Regions from separate parts of the Pseudomonas sp. TE36184 genome, predicted to be linked through region 1. Evidence: riboswitches for the same ligand, from Rfam matches in the RefSeq annotation. Region 1 holds a riboswitch; each other region holds the start of a gene.

What was found. A riboswitch is a leader RNA that binds a small molecule or an ion and turns the genes downstream of it on or off. The one in region 1 is predicted to bind cobalamin.
Positions count from the first base shown of each region.
Region 2: linked by a shared signal. The riboswitch ahead of ACVWZP_RS00040 (ABC transporter substrate-binding protein) and the one ahead of cobW (cobalamin biosynthesis protein CobW) in region 1 are both predicted to bind cobalamin.
Region 3: linked by a shared signal. The riboswitch ahead of cobO (cob(I)yrinic acid a,c-diamide adenosyltransferase) and the one ahead of cobW (cobalamin biosynthesis protein CobW) in region 1 are both predicted to bind cobalamin.

Region 1 is NZ_JBSSCU010000001.1:692,619-698,578, reverse strand. It holds gene cobN (cobaltochelatase subunit CobN) at 1-3,486, opposite strand, end outside; gene cobW (cobalamin biosynthesis protein CobW) at 3,490-4,551, opposite strand; cobalamin riboswitch at 4,644-4,843, opposite strand; cobalamin riboswitch at 4,885-5,094, shown strand; gene ACVWZP_RS03230 (CbtB domain-containing protein) at 5,192-5,380, shown strand; gene ACVWZP_RS03225 (CbtA family protein) at 5,392-5,960, shown strand, end outside.
Region 2 is NZ_JBSSCU010000001.1:4,787-10,746, reverse strand. It holds gene ACVWZP_RS00050 (M4 family metallopeptidase) at 1-736, opposite strand, end outside; gene ACVWZP_RS00045 (DNA/RNA non-specific endonuclease) at 871-1,800, shown strand; cobalamin riboswitch at 1,836-2,030, shown strand; gene ACVWZP_RS00040 (ABC transporter substrate-binding protein) at 2,145-3,155, shown strand; gene ACVWZP_RS00035 (FecCD family ABC transporter permease) at 3,152-4,156, shown strand; gene ACVWZP_RS00030 (ABC transporter ATP-binding protein) at 4,153-4,920, shown strand; gene ACVWZP_RS00025 (nucleotidyltransferase family protein) at 5,014-5,574, opposite strand; gene chrA (chromate efflux transporter) at 5,729-5,960, shown strand, end outside.
Region 3 is NZ_JBSSCU010000001.1:6,401,234-6,407,193, reverse strand. It holds gene cobD (threonine-phosphate decarboxylase CobD) at 1-515, opposite strand, end outside; gene cbiB (adenosylcobinamide-phosphate synthase CbiB) at 508-1,416, opposite strand; gene bluB (5,6-dimethylbenzimidazole synthase) at 1,413-2,063, opposite strand; gene ACVWZP_RS29095 (cobyrinate a,c-diamide synthase) at 2,060-3,427, opposite strand; gene cobO (cob(I)yrinic acid a,c-diamide adenosyltransferase) at 3,424-4,035, opposite strand; cobalamin riboswitch at 4,116-4,359, opposite strand; gene ACVWZP_RS29085 (PQQ-dependent sugar dehydrogenase) at 4,459-5,772, shown strand; gene ACVWZP_RS29080 (C40 family peptidase) at 5,906-5,960, opposite strand, start outside.

The DNA of each region.
Region 1 (5,960 bases):
GCCATGACGCTTCACACCTTCGATCCACTTGGGGTTGGCGGCGCGGGCACGGATCACCCGGTTCAGCTCTTCCTTCAAGGTGCGGATCTTCGGCACGTCCGGCTGGCTGTGGTCGCCATGGTAGCTGGCGGCCTTGTCGCCGCTCAGGGTTTCCACGGCGGCGAGCATGCCGCCCTGGAATTGGTAGTAATCGTTGGAATCGAGCAGGTCGTGCTCGCGATTGTCCTGGTTTTGCAGCACCGCCTGCACCTGGCTCAGGCGTTGGGCGAATTGCCCGCGGGCGGCGGTGCCCTCGTCGGCACCACCATAGGCGTAGCCACCCCAGTTCAGGTAGACCTCGGCCAAGTCCTCGCGGCTTTGCCACAAGCGACCGTCGATCGCGCCCTGCACGCCGGCGCCATAGGCACCGGGCTTGGCCCCGAAAATACGCCAGCCCGCCTGTTTCGCCGCCGCGGCCTCGTCCAGGCCGGACTCAAGCAACGCCTGGCGCTCGCAACGGACCTTGGCGGCCAGCGGGTTCATATCGTCAGGCTCGTCCAGCGCCGCCACCGCTTGTACCGCCGCATCGAACAGGCGGATCAGGTTGGCGAAGGCATCCCGGAAGAACCCGGACACGCGCAAAGTCACGTCGACACGCGGGCGGTCCAGCAGGCTGATCGGCAGGATTTCGAAGTCGTCCACCCGCTGGCTGCCCGTGGCCCACACCGGGCGTACCCCCATCAGGGCCATGGCCTGGGCGATATCGTCGCCGCCGGTACGCATGGTCGCGGTGCCCCACACCGACAGGCCGAGCTGGCGCAGGTGGTCGCCGTGGTCTTGCAGGTGCCGCTCGAGAATCAGGTTGGCCGACTGGAAACCGATGCGCCAGGCGGTGGTGGTCGGCAGGTTGCGCACGTCGACGCTGAAAAAATTGCGCCCGGTGGGCAGCACATCCAGACGCCCCCGGCTCGGCGCGCCGCTTGGGCCCGCCGGCACGAAGCGGCCGCCCAGGGCATCGAGCAGGCCGCGCATTTCCGCCGGGCCGCACCCATCCAGGCGTGGCGCCACGACACTGCGCAGGCTTTCGATGACGGATTTGACATCCTCCCAACCGGGCTCTTCCAGCTGTTCCAGCGGCCCCGCCAGCGCCTGTTCGATCAACCGTGCAGCGTACAGCTCCAGGCGCTCGCGGGTATCACCGGCGGTGCGCCACCGCTGTGGATCGATGGTTTGCAACACCTCCGGGCAGCGTCCGGTCCAGGGTTCGGCGAGGGCGCAGTCCAGCGGATCGAAACCCAGCTCGAAGGCCTTGGCCAATACCCGTAACAGGCTCGATTGCGCGCCTCGGCCGTCGCCACGCGGGATACGCAGCAACGCGAGCAAGGTGTCGATACGCAAGCGGCCCTGAGGCGACTCGCCGAAGATATGCAGGCCGTCGCGGATCTGCGATTCCTTCAGGTCACACAGGTAGGTATCCAGGCGCGGCAGCCAGATCGCCGCGTCGGCCTCGCTGTCCAGCTCAAGCTCCTGGTCGATACGGGTTTCGCGCACCAGCTTGAGGATGTCCTTTTGCAGCTCGCGGGCGCGGCGCGGGTCGAGCAATTGCGCTTCGTAGTATTCGTCCGCCAACAGCTCCAGGTCGCGCAGCGGCCCGTAGGTTTCGGCACGGGTCAGCGGCGGCATCAAGTGATCGATGATCACCGCCTGGGTGCGCCGCTTGGCCTGGGCGCCCTCGCCCGGGTCGTTGACGATAAACGGGTAGATATTCGGCAGCGGCCCGAGCAGCGCGTCGGGCCAGCAATTTTCCGACAGCCCTACGCCCTTGCCCGGCAGCCATTCCAGGTTGCCGTGCTTGCCGACGTGGATCACGCCGTGAGCGCCGTAGGTGTGGCGCAACCAGAAATAGAACGCCAGGTAAGCGTGAGGCGGCACCAGGTCCGGGTCGTGGTACACCGCGCTGGCGTCCACCTGATAACCGCGGGCCGGCTGGATGCCGATAAACGTCAAGCCCAGGCGCAGGCCGGCGATCATCAGGCGGCCGTCGCGGCACATCGGGTCGTTGTGCGGCGTGCCCCAGCGTTCCAGCACCGCCTGGCGGTTGGCTTCGGGCAGGCGCTTGAACATCGCCTCGTAGTCGTCCAGGCCCAGGCTTTGGTGGCACGGGCGCAGGTCGAGGTTGTCCAGGTCGTTGGTGACGCCACCGAGCAGTTCGTGGATCAGCGCGGTGCCGCTTTCCGGCAGGATTTCGGGCAGCGGATAACCCTCGGCCTGCAAGGCCCGCAGGATATTCAGCGCCGCCGCCGGCGTGTCCAGGCCGACACCGTTGCCGATGCGGCCGTCGCGCGTCGGGTAGTTGGCCAGGATCAGGGCGATGCGCTTGTCGGCATTCGGCACCCGCGCCAGTTCGACCCAACGGCGCGCCAGTTCAGCGACAAAGTCCATGCGCTCCGGCGCTGCGCGGTAGCACACCACGTCCGACTGGCTGCGCTCACTGCGCCAGGCCAGGTCCTTGAAGCTGATCGGTCGGCTGATGATGCGCCCGTCCAGTTCCGGCAAGGCAATGTGCATCGCCAGGTCGCGCGGGCCGAGGCCTTGTTCGCTGGCCTGCCAGGCGGGTTGGTTGTCCTGGGCGCAAATCGCCTGGATCACCGGGATATTGCGGCGAAACGGGCGCAAATGCGGCGCTTCGGGGCTGGACTGGGCAAAGCCGGTGGTGTTGAGAATCACCGCCGCCCCGACCTCATCCAGCCAGTCCTCGACCACCGTCAGGCAGCCGGGCTCCTTCAGACTGGCCACTGCCATCGGCAACGGATTCAGGCCCGCCGCCTGCAGACGCTGGCAGAACACATCGATAAAACCGGTATTGGCCGCTTGCAGATGGGAGCGGTAGAACAGCACCGCCGCCACCGGGCACTCAGGATTCCAATCCAACTGCCAGTCGTTGAGGCACGCATTGGCCTTACGCGGGTGATAAATCGCGCTGCGCGCCAGGGTTTGCGGCTCGGCCCAGGCATAGTCGCGGCCCAGGTAGGCGCTGGCCAGGCAGCGATAAAAATCCAGCGCATTACCCAGGCCGCCCTGGCGCAGGAACTGCCACAGGCGGTCACGCGCGGCGGCATCCACGGTGCTGAGGCCGCTGAGTTCCGGGTCGGGGCGGTCATCCCCCGGCACCAGGATCAGCGTGACCCCGCGCTCGGCCAACGCCACCAGGCGCTCGACGCCGTAACGCCAATAGCCGATGCCGCCGTGCAGGGAAATCAGGATGACCTTGGCGTGGCGCAGCACTTCATCGACGTACAGGTCCACCGATGCATGGTTCTGCACCTGCATCGGGTTGGCCAGGCGCAGGCTCGGGTAATCCCCGGGCAACTGCTGGGCCGCTTCGGCCAGCAGCGCCAGGCTGGAGTCGCCGCTGCACAGGATCACCAGCTCGGCGGGGGTTTGCCCAAGGTCGGCAATGTTGTCGTCCGCGACGAAACCGCCGGGCTGGGTCCTGAGCAGGTGCATGGGTTAAACGCTGAGGGCGGCGCGCAATTGCGCTTCGAGGCCCGCCGCGTCGAGGTCCTGGCCGATCAGCACCAGGCGCGTGATGCGCGCTTCGTCGGCGCTCCAGGCGCGGTCGAAGTGTTTGTCGAAGCGCGTGCCCACGCCCTGGATCAGCAGGCGCATCGGCTTGTTCGGGATCGCCGCGAAGCCTTTGACGCGCAGGATGCCGTGCTGCACCACCAATTGGCTCAGGGCGTCGAGCAGCAGGGCTTCGTCGGACTGGGGCAAGTCGATGGAAATGGAGTCGAACGCATCGTGATCATGATCGTCTTCGCCTTCGTGATGATGATCGTGATGGCTATGGCGACCGTCGATGTGCTCTTCGGAGCCGGCGCCCAGGCCGATCAGCACGTCCAGCGGTACCCGACCGCTGCTGGCTTCGATGATCTTCACCGCCGGCGGCAACTCTTCGGCGACTTCCAGGCGCACGCGGGCCAGGTCGTCGGGGCTGATCAGGTCGCACTTGTTGAGGATCACCAGGTCGGCGCTGGCCAGTTGGTCGGCGAACAGTTCATGCAGCGGTGATTCGTGGTCCAGGTTCGGGTCGAGTTTGCGCTGGGCGTCGACCTGATCCGGGAAGGCGGCGAAGGTACCGGCCGCCACGGCGGGGCTGTCGACCACGGTGATCACCGCATCGACCGTGCAGGCGTTGCGGATTTCCGGCCACTGGAACGCCTGGACCAAAGGTTTTGGCAGGGCCAGGCCGGAGGTTTCGATGAGGATATGGTCAAGGTCGCCGCGACGGGCAACCAGTTCGCGCATCACCGGGAAGAACTCTTCCTGCACGGTGCAGCACAGGCAGCCGTTGGCCAGTTCATACACGCGGCCGTTGGCTTCTTCCTCGGTGCAGCCGATGGAGCACTGCTTGAGGATTTCACCGTCGATGCCCAGCTCGCCGAACTCGTTGACGATCACCGCGATGCGACGGCCCTGGGCGTTATCGAGCATATGGCGCAGCAAGGTGGTTTTGCCCGAGCCGAGAAAGCCGGTAACGATGGTGACGGGGAGTTTGGCCAGTGTTTTCATCGGATGCCCTTGGGGGCGGGCATACGGGACGATAGGCCCTGCGCGACGCGCAGCAGCAGATTTCGTCACCGGATCACCCCGCCCGGTTGAATTGAAAAATCGGTTGCGAGGCAGGTCTCCTGGCTTGGGGCTTGCGGGTCTTGCGACCGGCGCTGGCTGCGCCTTCCCGCCTTGATGGCAGTGGCGTGGCAGTCAGATAAACCCTTCACAGTTGCGGGGGCAGCCGCGGCTTGAACCGCGTTCCCTTCTTAGCTTCGGCCTGGGCCGAAGAACCTCGAGGGTGCAAGGCTACAGGGGCTCAGTCAATTTGACTACCGTCGCCCTGCATGCTTTCCTACACACCTTGTTTCGGGTGCCCTTCACAGGGTGAAACGGGAAACCGGTGCGTCATAGCGATATGACCAGTCCGGTGCTGCCCCCGCAACGGTAAGCGAGCGAAGCGTCACGGCCACTGTGCTTTGTGCATGGGAAGGCGATGCTTTCAGGACTCAGTTCAAGAGCCCCCTCGCAAGCCCGGAGACCGGCCCGAAAAAAATCATCTAACAAACCCGCGGTGGGCGGGCGCTGTTTGAACCCTGCGTGCCTGGCTCGCGGGTTTTGCATGCGCTCGTGTCACCCTGAACCCCTGAAGGGACGCGCCATGTCGATCATCAGCAGCACCTCGTCTAGCACCAGCAGCACCGCCACCCTGAGCCAACGCCTGGGCGCCGCCATCGGCGCTTCGATCCTCGGCGCGTGCCTGGTGTATTTCGCCGGGTTCTCGCATATCGAAGCGGTACACAACGCCGCCCACGATACCCGCCACAGCGCCGCGTTCCCGTGCCATTGAGACCTGCCGACATGATCAAGCGTATTGCGCAAACCGCAGGTTTCAGTGGGCTGCTGGCCGCCCTGTTGTTGACCTTGCTGCAAAGTTTCTGGGTCGCCCCGCTAATCATGCAGGCGGAAACCTTTGAAAAAGCCCCGGCCGCGACGCAAGTGGTACACGAGCACGCCGCCGGCACCGCTGCACACGCCCATGACGCCGAAGCCTGGGAGCCGGAAGACGGCTGGCAGCGCGTGCTGTCGACCACCGGCGGCAATCTGGTGGTGGCGGTCGGTTTCGCCTTGATGCTCGCCGGGCTCTACACCCTGCGCGCGCCGACTCGCACGGCTCAAGGCCTGCTGTGGGGCCTGGCCGGTTACGCGACCTTCGTCCTGGCGCCAACCCTGGGCCTGCCGCCGGAATTGCCGGGCACTGCCGCCGCCGACCTGGCACAACGGCAGATCTGGTGGATCGGCACGGCGGCCTCAACCGCGGCCGGTATCGCGCTGCTGGTATTCGGTGGCAACTGGCTGCTCAAAGCGCTGGGCGCGGCAATCCTCGTGGTGCCTCATGTGATTGGCGCTCCGCAACCTGAAGTGCATTC
Region 2 (5,960 bases), 690 kb from region 1:
CGAACGCGGTGCCCGGCGCTTTCATCGAGCGCAACGCAGTGCCTTTGATTTTCTTGGTAAACAACCCTTTGCCGATCAACCAATCCGCATCTTGCGCCGTTTGCTGCAGCGCGTACTGCTTGATCAGTGAGCCGAACACGTCGGACAGCGACTCGTTCAACGCACCGGATTGATTGAAATACATCAGCTTGGCCTCATCTTCGGTCACACCGTGGGCCAACTCATGGCCAATGACATCAAGGGCTATCGTGAACCGGTTGAATAGTTGCTGATCGCCATCACCAAACACCATCTGGCTCGAGTTCCAGAATGCATTGTTGTAGTTCTGGCCAAAATGAACGGTCGCGTCCAACGCCATACCGGCGTCGTCTATGGAGTTGCGGTCGAAGACCTGATCGAAAAAATCGAATGTGGCGCCCAACCCATCGTAGGCCTCGTCCACCGCCACATCACCACTGACGGGCTGCCCTTCGCCACGGATCAACTTGCCCGGCAGGCTATCGGCGCCCTCGGCACTGTAGATCGAACGCCGTTTTTCGGCGCCCATGGGCAGGGCCATGTGGGCGACCCCTTTGGCGGGTACGGCAACCATGCGCAACGAACGAAACGTGCTGTCTTTGGCGCGTGTGCGTAACGCGACTTCCCGTTGCGCTTTATCGCCGTTGCGGGCGATCTGGTCGAGCATGTATGGCGGGATCAGGCAGAAAATCGGGTTGCGATGCTGGCGAACACACATTGGCTGGCTCCATTTTGGCGTGGGGTGAACGTCCGGGTAACCGTTCAAGAATAGTCCTGCCGTGGCGGCTTGGGCCAAATTGTCATGAAGCTATGCTGCAGTAGTGTTAATCCGAGGACTGCGAGGAACTTACAATGCCCCCACGCGCCACCAAAATCGACCTTTCGCACCGCCCCCGGCTCGCCGATCTGCGCCCGTTGCTCGCGGCCGGCCCCAGCCTCATGGAGGCCAGGGCGGCGACTGCGCGTGTCACCGCGGCCAAGGACCTGCAGGACCGGCGCGGCTACGCTGAAGCGTTTCTCGACCGCTTCGTGGTGCCATGGCCCACGGTGGATGAAGCCCTGCTGGCTGACGTACAGCCGCTGCGCCTGGACTACACGCATTTCTCAGTGACCATGTCGCGCTCGAGGCGACTGGCACTCTACGTGGGCGCCAATATCGATGGCGCACAGCATGTGGATATCATCCGCAGCAACGACGCCTGGGCCTACGACGGCCGCCTGCCCATCAGCGCACAGGTGGGCGACGCGCTCTACACCGACAATGGCCTGGACCGCGGTCACCTGGTGCGCCGACAGGACCCCAACTGGGGTGACGCGGCCAACATCGCCAATGCCGACACCTTCCACTTCACCAACTGCTCACCGCAGATGAGCGGGTTCAACCAGAAGACCTGGCTGGAACTCGAGGACTACATTCTCGATAACACACAACGCTGGAAAGCCCGGGCCACGGTGTTTACCGGCCCGGTGTTGGCGGACGACGATCGCGTCTACCGGGGCATTAAAATCCCCAAAGCGTTCTGGAAAGTGGTCGCCTACCTCAGCGACGACGGCAAGCCCTGCGCCAGCGCCTACATGATCGACCAAAACCGCGAGCTGGGTCAGCTCGACCTCATGTTCGGCCAGCTCAGAACCTACCAGCGCAGCGTGATTCAGATCGAACGCTTGACCGGTATCCGCTTCGCCAACCTGGCCGACTACGATGGTTTCAGCAATGAAGAGCGCGCCACGGGGACGCGAATTGAAGCGCTGATCCAGGGCCCTGAAGATATTCGTCTGTAACCAGGCGACCTAAGGCTATATCGCCCCGCCGTGATCGACTACCATACCGCGCCGGTTCCCAAACGGGACTAATAGGGAATCCGAAGCGCGGTACACCGCGCCAATCGGAACTGCCCCCGCAACTGTAGATGCCGAGCCCGCTCCCCCACTGCCACTGGACCCCGTCCGGGAAGGCTGGAGCGTGGCGACGACGCATCAGTCAGGAGACCTGCCGGCCCAGCAAAATCACTAACCGGCGGGGTGTCCGGGAAGGACATCCTTGCCTGCCTCACCCGCAGCGGTCGAGGGCGTGTTTCCGAACCGTACACCCCCTGTTCCAGGTACGGCTCCAAGGAGATTGCCCAATGCTGCCACGCGTTACCGCCCTGCTCACCGGCCTGGGCCTGTGTGCCCTGGCCCAAGCGGCCCCCACTCAGTACCCGCTGACAGTGGAGAACTGCGGCAGCAGCCTGACCTTCGCGCAAGCGCCCGCCCGCGCCGTGACCATCGGCCAGGCCGCCACCGAAATGCTCTATGCCCTCGGCGTGGGCGATAGAGTGGTCGGCACGTCGCTGTGGTTCAACAACGTGCTGCCACAGTTCAAGGCGCTGAACGACGGCATCGAACGCCTGGCCAATAACGAACCGAGCTTCGAGTCGGTGATCGCCAAGCGCCCGCAACTGGTGGCGGCCGAACTGGAATGGGTGGTCGGCCCGCAAGGCGTGGTGGGCACCCGCGAGCAGTTTCATGAGTTGAAGATCCCCACCTACCTGCTGCCCTCCGACTGCGAAGCCAAGAACAACCGGGTGGGCGCCGACGGCACGCGGCTGGAGCCGTTCCGCATCGACACGATCTACAAGGGCATCCGCCAGTTGGCGGAGATTTTCGACGTGCAGGATCGCGGCCAGCAACTCAACGATGAACTCAAGGCGCGCCTGGCCAAGTCCGTCGCCACCGTGCAAGCCAAGGGGCTCAAGCAGGCCAGTGCGCTGGTGTGGTTTTCCAGCGCCGAGATGGCCAGCGATCCCTACGTGGCCGGTCACAAGGGTGTCCCCGAGTTCATGCTGCAAACGCTCGGCCTGCGCAACGTGGTGCAGTCCGATGAGGAATGGCCCGCCGTCGGCTGGGAAACCATCGCCAAGGCCAACCCCACCGTGCTGGTGATCGCCCGCATGGACCGCCGCCGCTACCCGGCCGACGATCATGCACAGAAGCTCGCCTTCCTGCGCAGCGACCCGGTGACGCGCAACATGGACGCGGTGAAACACAACCGCATCATCATCCTCGACGCCATGGCCCTGCAGGCCAGCGTGCGGACCTTCGAGGGTCTTGAACAACTGGCTGCGGCCATCGACGGCTACGACCTGCCGAAATGATACGAACCCTACTCGCCCTGGCATTGCTACTGATCGCCGTGCTCGCCGGCGTGGCCATCGGCGAAACCGCCATCGCGCCGCAGGTGGTGTTGCAGGTACTCGCCAACAAACTGTGGGCGGCCGGCTACGTGCTGGACCCGATCGATGAAGGCGTGGTGTGGAACTACCGCCTGACCCGCGCCCTGGTCGCCGCCGCATGCGGGGCCGGGCTGGCCACCTGCGGGGTGATTTTGCAGTCGTTGTTGCGCAATCCCCTGGCCGATCCTTACCTGCTGGGCATCAGCGCCGGCGCGTCGACAGGCGCAGTCCTGGTGGTGCTGATGGGTGTCGGCGGCGGCTTGGTTTCGCTGTCGGTCGGTGCGTTCGGCGGGGCGATGGCGGCGTTTGCGCTGGTGGTATTGCTCGCGCGGGCCAGCGGTTCGTCCAGCGGCACCGGGCAGATCATCCTCGCAGGCATTGCCGGCTCGCAGCTGTTCAATGCGCTCACCGCGTTCCTGATCACCAAGTCGGCCAGCTCCGAACAGGCGCGCGGCATTCTGTTCTGGCTGCTGGGCAACCTCAGCGGCGTGCGTTGGCCGTCGGTGTGGCTGGCGGTGCCGGTGGCGGTCGCCGGGTTGGCGGTGTGCCTGTGGCATCGTCGGGCGCTGGATGCGTTCACCTTCGGCCGCGACTCGGCGGCCTCCCTCGGCATCCCGGTACGCCGCGTGCAATGGGTGCTGGTGGGCTGCGCGGCATTGGTCACGGCGGTGATGGTGTCGATTGTCGGCTCCATCGGTTTTGTCGGGCTGGTGATTCCCCATGCCGCGCGCCTGCTGCTCGGCACCGGGCACTCGCGCCTGTTGCCGGCCAGCGCATTGGGCGGCGCGCTGTTTCTGATTGCAGCGGATGTACTGTCGCGCACCTTGATCAAGGGCCAGGTGATTCCGGTCGGCGTGGTCACTGCGCTGGTCGGCGCGCCGGTGTTTGCACTGATTCTGATCGGCCGGAGAAACCCTCGATGAGTGCGCCGGTATTGAGCTGCAGCGGGCTGGGCTTCAAGGTGCGGGAAGCCGAGTTGCTGCGGGATATCCACCTGGAGGTGACGCTCGGCGAAACCCTCGGGATCGTCGGCCCGAACGGCTCGGGTAAATCCACCTTGCTCAAACTGTTGGCCGGGTTGCGTACCCCCGCTCATGGCGAAGTACGCCTGGGTGGCGAGCGCCTGGGCGAGCTGCCCCGCCGCACCGTGGCACAACGTCTGGCCGTGGTGGAACAACAGGCCGACACCGACGATGCCATTCGGGTGTTCGACGCTGTCGCATTGGGCCGCACCCCGTGGCTGTCAGCGCTGAGCCCGTGGTCCGAGGCAGACGATCGCATCGTGCGCCAGGCGCTGCACGACGTGGACGCCATGCACTTGAGCAACCGCGCCTGGCGCAGCCTCTCCGGCGGTGAGCGCCAACGCGTACACATCGCCCGCGCCCTGGCGCAACGGCCACAGATTCTGGTGTTGGATGAGCCGACCAACCACCTGGATATCCAGCATCAACTGTCGATTCTCAAGGGCGTGCAGGCGTTACCCGTGACGACCCTGATCGCCCTGCACGATCTCAACCAGGCACTGACCTGTGATCGCCTGGCCGTGCTGGACCGCGGGCGTTTGGTGGCGCTGGGCAAGCCGCAGGACGTGCTGACGCCGCAGCGGCTGCAGGACACCTTCGGGGTGCAGGCGCACTACCTGACGGACCCGTTTGACGGGGCGCAGATTCTGCGACTGCGCGCTTAACGGCAACACCGTTCAAATGTCGGCGCTGTCGAGCCCGGCGAGGCGGCGATGGGATCAGCGCGCAGCACCTGCCGAACTGCCGCGTGCGCTGGGCTAATCCTCGACAATCCTCAGCCAAGGCCACCGCGCCTGATAGCTGCGCGCCTTCTGCGCAAACAACTCCGGCTCAGGATTGATCGGGTTGATCCTGAGCAGGCCCTGCTCCATATCAGTCAAACCAAACGGCGCATACACCTCACCCGTCGCCACATCCAGCCCGATGCACGTCCCGGCCACCAGGTAACGATCAATCCCGGCGCGCGCGGAGTGCAGCTGCGGATACGGTCGGCCAAACCGCTGGCCATACCAAAGGTGAACGCGCGCCTGATTCTTCACTTCAATTTCTACCTCCAAATCCTCGAACAGCCGCTGTGCAGCGCGAATGACCGCGTCTTCGGCCTCCCAGGAAAGGTCCGGGTCGAAGTAAAAAATGTCGTAGTCCTTTACCCCCTGGTCAGCAGGCAGATTCGACTGATGATTCCAAACAGCCTGGAACAGACAGCCCGCGGTCAGCATGCACTGGTTCACACCAAGGGCCGGCAGGCGCGCGGTGATCTCGGCGTTGATGGGGTTGGCCATGGCCAACTCGAGAAAGGTTTCGACGGTCAATGTCATGTTCAATCCTTTGCAGTGGGCACCTGTCCTGGGGAGCCAACAGTACAACAACGCGGGTTACGCTTTCACGTAACGGCCTCTTCTTCACGTCATCAAAATTCGCTAAGGTGCCTCGACACACCGCTCCCCTATTGCCCTCACCGAGACGCCGACCTTGGCCCATTCCCCGACTGATCGCCCCGCCAGCTCCTGGTCGGTGTTTCTGATTTTCCTGCGCTTGGGGCTCACCTCCTTCGGCGGCCCCGTCGCACACCTGGGTTACTTTCGCGACGAGTTCGTCACCCGGCGCCGCTGGCTGAGCGAGCGCAGTTATGGGGATTTGGTCGCGCTGTGCCAATTCCTGCCCGGCCCGGCCAGCAGCCAGGTAGGTATCGCGCTGGGCCTGT
Region 3 (5,960 bases), 5.7 Mb from region 1:
TGCGGCGTGACGTCCATGAACGCTTCGTCCACCACCAGCCAACCGCCGCGCTGGGCCAGCCGCGCATGCCAGTCGAGCAGCCGTTGCGGGGTCAGGCTCAGGCCCGTGGGGTTATTCGGGTTGACCACCACCAGCACGTCCAGGCTGTCGAGAAAGAAGTCGACCTCCTGCTCCTGCACTTCGCGCACCACGTAGCCGGCGCGACGCCAGGCCTCGGCGTGCTCGGCATAGCAAGGTGACAGCACGCCAACCTTGCCGCCCCGGCGCAAGCGCGGCAGCAGTTGGATCGCCGCCTGGGAACCCGGCACCGGCAATAAATGCGCGGTGCCGTAGTATTCGCTGGCGGCTTGCTCCAGACCGTCGTCGGTTTCCGGCAGACGCGCCCAGGCGCGCAACGGAATCTCGGGGACCGGCCACGGCCAGGGCGCCAGGCCGCTGGACAGGTCGAGCCATTCGGCCTCGGCAATCCCATATTCAATCGCCGCCTTACGCAGCCGGCCACCGTGCTCAAGCATACAATTGCCCCCCGACGCATAGGATCAGCAGCCACAACCATACGCCGCGCTGCACCAGTTGCCAGCCGCGGTCGATGGCGTCCGCATCCGCCGCCGGGCCTTCGCCCAGTGGCGGACGCTGGTGCAGCTCACCGTGATAGATCGCGGCACCGCCCAACTCGACGCCCAAGGCACCTGCCCCCGCCGCCATCACCGGACCGGCGTTGGGGCTGTCCCAGGTCGGGCCCTGACGGCGCCAGCATTTGATGGCCAGCCTGGTTTTACCGAGTACGGCGTAGGTCAACGCCACCAGGCGTGCCGGAATATAGTTCAGTACATCGTCGATCCTGGCCGCCGCCCATCCGAAACGCTCGAAGCGTTCGTTGCGATAGCCCCACATGGCGTCGAGGGTGTTGCTCAAGCGGTACAGCACCACGCCCGGCACACCCGCAACGACAAACCAGAACAGTGCGGCAAACACCGCGTCGCTGCCGTTTTCCAGCACCGATTCGGTGGCGGCGCGAGCGACTTCAGTGCGATCCAGTTCACTGGTCTGGCGACTCACCAGGTAACTCACGCGCCGCCGGGCTTCGTCCAGGTCATCGCCGCGCAGGGCCTGGGCCACCGGGATCACGTGCTCGCCGAGACTGCGCATGCCGAGGGCACAGTACAACGCGAGGATCTCCAGCACCCAGCCGATGTAAGGCGCCCACGACAACGCGGTGGCCAACAGCGTCAACGGCACCACCGCAATAAACCAGGCGGTCACGCCGTGGCTACGCCAGCCACGGCCACCGCTGTTGAAACGCTGCTCGATGCGCGCGGCGAAGTTGCCGAACGCCACCAGCGGATGCCAGCGCCTGGGTTCGCCCAGCAGCGCATCCAGCGCCACCGCAGCGACACACAGCAAGGCCACACTCATTGACGCACTCCCCAGGTATTCTCATACAACATGTCACTCAGCGGGCGCGGTTCGGCCCAACCTTCGAGCTGCAACATCGGTGCCGGATAGAACGCTTCGACCGGCCCCAGGCACAACACCGCCAAGGGTTTCGCGCCGGGCGGCAAGCCCAGCAGGTCGGCCAGGGCCTGCGGTTCGAACAACGACACCCAGCCCATGCCCAGGCCTTCGACCCGCGCGGCCAGCCACAGATTCTGGATCGCGCAGGACAGCGAGGCCATGTCCATTTCCGGCAAGGTACGGCGGCCGAAGATATGTCGCTCACGCTCATCCATCAGCGCCGCCACCAGCACTTCGGCGCAGTCGTGGATGCCTTCGACCTTGAGCTTCATGAACGTATCGGAACGCTCGCCCAAGGCCTCGGCGGTGCGTATGCGTTCCTCCTCCACCAACTGTTGAATCCGCCCACGCAATGGGCGATCGCTGATGCGGATAAAACGCCACGGCTGCATCAAGCCGACGCTCGGCGCCTGGTGTGCGGCCTGGAGCAAGCGCTGCAGCAGTTCGGGAGCCACGTCACCGCCGCTGAAGTGACGCATGTCGCGGCGTTCGGCGATGGCACGGTAGACGGCGTCGCGCTCGGCCTGGGGGAAAGCGTTGTCGGTCATGAGCCTATCGCGGGCAAGCCCGCTTCCACCGTGGATTCGTGCTGTGGCGCAGCGTGCGGTGCGACTCGCTCGGGCGCAAACAGCGCGGCCACGGCCCGGGGGTTGGAGGGGAAGTAAAAGTGAACGTAGGAAGCGGTCAGCCGCCCCTGTCGATACACCGCCTCGGCCCCGCGCCCGCCATTGGGGCTCACGCCACGGGCAATGGGCACCCAGTCGGTGCTGGTCAGCGAGTGGTGATAGGTGTGCCCACGCAACACGCCCTCGGGCAATTCGACGCTTTGCAGAGCCAGCGCCGCGAGCTTCTTTTGCATCACCGCAGCGCCCTGCAGCAGGCCGACCAGTCCGGCGCGGAGGCCGTCGACATCGGTGAGCGAGTCCAGCAGATAGAGCATGCCGCCACACTCGGCGAGCAGCGGTTTGCCGGCAGCGTGATGGGCACGGATCGCCTCCAGCATCGCGGTGTTTTGCGACAGCGCCTGGTGATGCAATTCCGGGTAACCACCGGGCAGATAGAGGCTGTCGGCGTCTGGCAATTGGCGATCATGGATCGGCGAGAAGAAGCTCAACTCGGCGCCCATCGCCCGCAGCAGATCGAGGCTGGCACCGTAAGTGAAGGCGAAGGCTTCGTCACGCGCGACGGCGATCCGCACGCCAGCCAGCAACGGTTCGGCGCGGGTTACCGGCGGTGCGGCAAAGGTGACCGGCGGCGGCAACGCAACCTCGCAACTGCTGCCCAACGCTTGGGCGGCGGCGTCCAGGCGCAGGTCGAGGTCATTCAGTTCGCTGGCTTGCACCAGGCCCAGGTGGCGGCTGGGCAATTCGATAGCAGTCTCGCGGGACAACGCGCCATACCAGCGCAGGCCTTCGGTGAGGCTGCCTTCGAGCAATTGCGCATGGCGCAGGGTGCCGACGCGGTTGGCCAGCACGCCGGCGAACGGCAAGTCCGGCTGATAGCGTGCCAGGCCGAGGGCCAGGGCGCCGAAGGTCTGCGCCATGGCCGTGCCATCGATCACGCCGAGCACCGGCACACCGAAGTGCCGCGCCAGGTCGGCGCTGGAAGGTGTGCCGTCGAACAGCCCCATCACGCCTTCGATCAGGATCAGGTCCGCCTCCCCCGCTGCTTCCCACAGTAGGCGGCGACTTTCCTGCTCGCCCACCATCCACATGTCCAATTGATACACCGGCGCACCGCTGGCGCGCTCGTGGATCATCGGGTCGAGGAAGTCCGGGCCGCATTTGAACACACGCACCTTGCGCCCCAGGTTGCGGTGCAAGCGCGCCAGCGCGGCGGTGACCGTGGTTTTGCCCTGGCCGGACGCCGGTGCGGCGATCAAGACAGCCGGGCAATGGCGGGGCTGATTCAAAGTTCGACGCCTTTCTGTGCCTTGATACCGGCCTGGAACGCATGCTTGAGCATGCCCATGTCGGTGACGGTGTCGCCCATTTCGATCAGTTCAGGCTTGGCGCCACGGCCGGTGACCACCACGTGCTGCATCGGCGGGCGGGCCTGCAGGTCGCTGAGGACTTGATCGAGGTCGAGGTAGCCGTGCTTGAGCGCGATGTTCAGCTCATCCAGCACCACCAGGCCGATGCTCGGGTCTTGCAGCAATTGGCGGGACACCGCCCAGGCGGCCTCGGCGGCCGCGATGTCGCGCTGGCGGTCCTGGGTTTCCCAGGTAAAGCCCTCGCCCATTACATGGAAACGCACTTGCTCGGGGAAACGGCGGAAGAACAGTTCTTCGCCGGTGCTGTTGCGCCCCTTGATGAACTGCACCACGCCGCACTGCATGCCGTGGCCCATGGCGCGGGCCAGCATGCCAAACGCCGAGCTACTCTTGCCTTTGCCGTTGCCGGTCAGCACCAGCAGCAAGCCGCATTCGTTCGGGGAATTGGCGATGCGTTCATCGATCACGGCTTTTTTGCGCAGCATGCGCGCCAGATGGCGTTCGTCGCGCTCGGGGGAATCGGTCATGGCAGCTCTCCGTTGGGGCTGGACAAAAAACGGCGGGCAGGAAAAAACAACAACAGACAGCCAAGCATCGCCCACCGTGATGCTGTTGGATGATCCAGGCCGGTCTCCGGGCTCATGAGTGGCGCGCTAGAGCGCACGCCGACGGCGCGCCTTCCCATATCGCGGGCGATACAGTGGCAAACAGCACCGTCTTGACTCATTTACCGTTGCGGGGGCAGCGCCGGAATCGCGGCAGCACTGTGTACAAGTGCGCTCACTCACCGGCTTCCCTGTTTCACTCAGTCGACCCGTGGGTCACAGAGCACCTGGAACAAGCGGCGAAGGTTAGTGGGTTGGGGGTGGAGCGTCAATTAAAGCTGGCCTTGCACTTGAACCATCGCCGCATCGGGCGCCTCTACCCTTACAGGCATCCAGGAGAAAACCATGCATAAAACAAGACTCGCCTTACTGATCATGCTCGCGGGCACCCTCGCCGCCTGCGGGGAAAGCTCGACCTTGAAGGTGTCCGATGGCACCGGGCCTTCACCACAGCTGCCGGAGCCGAACAAGACCCTGATCCCCACCGTGAACATCGCCCCGGCCATCGGCTGGCCGGCGGGCACCCAGCCCACGGCCGCCGCCGGCACCCAAGTGGCGGCGTTCGCCGAAGGCCTGGACCACCCGCGCTGGCTGTATGTACTGCCCAATGGCGATGTGCTGGTGGCGGAAACCAACGCGCCGCCCAAGCCGGACGACGCCAAAGGCCTGCGGGGTTGGGTGATGCAAAAAGTAATGGGCCGCGCCGGCGCCGGTGTGCCGAGCCCGAACCGCATCACCCTGCTGCGCGATGCTGACCATGACGGGGTCGCGGAGACCCGCACCGTGTTCCTGGAAAACCTCAACTCGCCCTTCGGCATGACGCTGGTGGGCAATGACCTGTACGTGGCCGATTCGGACAAGCTGTTGCGCTTTCCCTATCAGACCGGCGAAACCGCGATCAAGGCCGCCAGCAGCAAGGTCATCGACCTGCCAGCGGGCAGCATCAACCATCACTGGACGAAAAACGTGGTGGCCAGCAAGGACGGCAGCAAGTTGTATGTGAGCGTCGGTTCCAACAGCAACGTCGCCGAGAACGGCCTGGAAGCGGAACAAGGCCGCGCGGCGATCTGGGAAGTCGACCGCGCCAGCGGCCAGCACCGTATCTTCGCCTCCGGCCTGCGCAACCCGAACGGCATGGCCTGGGAACCGCAGAGCGGCAAGCTGTGGACGGCAGTGAACGAGCGCGACGAGATCGGCAGCGACCTGGTGCCGGACTACATCACCTCGGTCCAGGATGGCGCCTTTTATGGCTGGCCCTTCAGCTATTACGGGCAGCACGTGGATGTACGCGTCACACCGCAGAACCCGGACCTGGTGGCCAAAGCCATTGCGCCGGACTACGCCGTAGGCCCACACACCGCCTCGCTGGGCCTGACCTTCGCCGAGGGCAGCAAACTCCCAGCGCCCTTTATCAACGGTGCGTTTATCGGCCAGCACGGCTCGTGGAACCGCAAGCCGCACAGCGGCTACAAGGTGATCTTCGTACCGTTCGAGGGCGGCAAGCCGAAGGGGCCGCCAGTGGACGTGCTGACCGGGTTCCTCAACAGCGAAGAACAAGCCATGGGACGACCGGTTGGCGTGGTCATCGACAAGCAGGGCAACTTGCTGGTGGCGGACGATGTGGGGAATAAGGTGTGGCGGGTTTCTGCGGCTAAGTAACTATTACAAATGTGGGAGGGGCGGTGCGACGATTCGACTTGCCCACGATAGCGGTGGGTCAGTCACTGAATGCATGGACTGACACGCCCTCATCGGGAGCAAGCTCCCTCCCACATTTGGATCCTGCTTTGGCTTAGGGGTTGCGGGCCAAGTGCTCAGCCGGCAACACGCGCTTGGCGCTCAGGTAG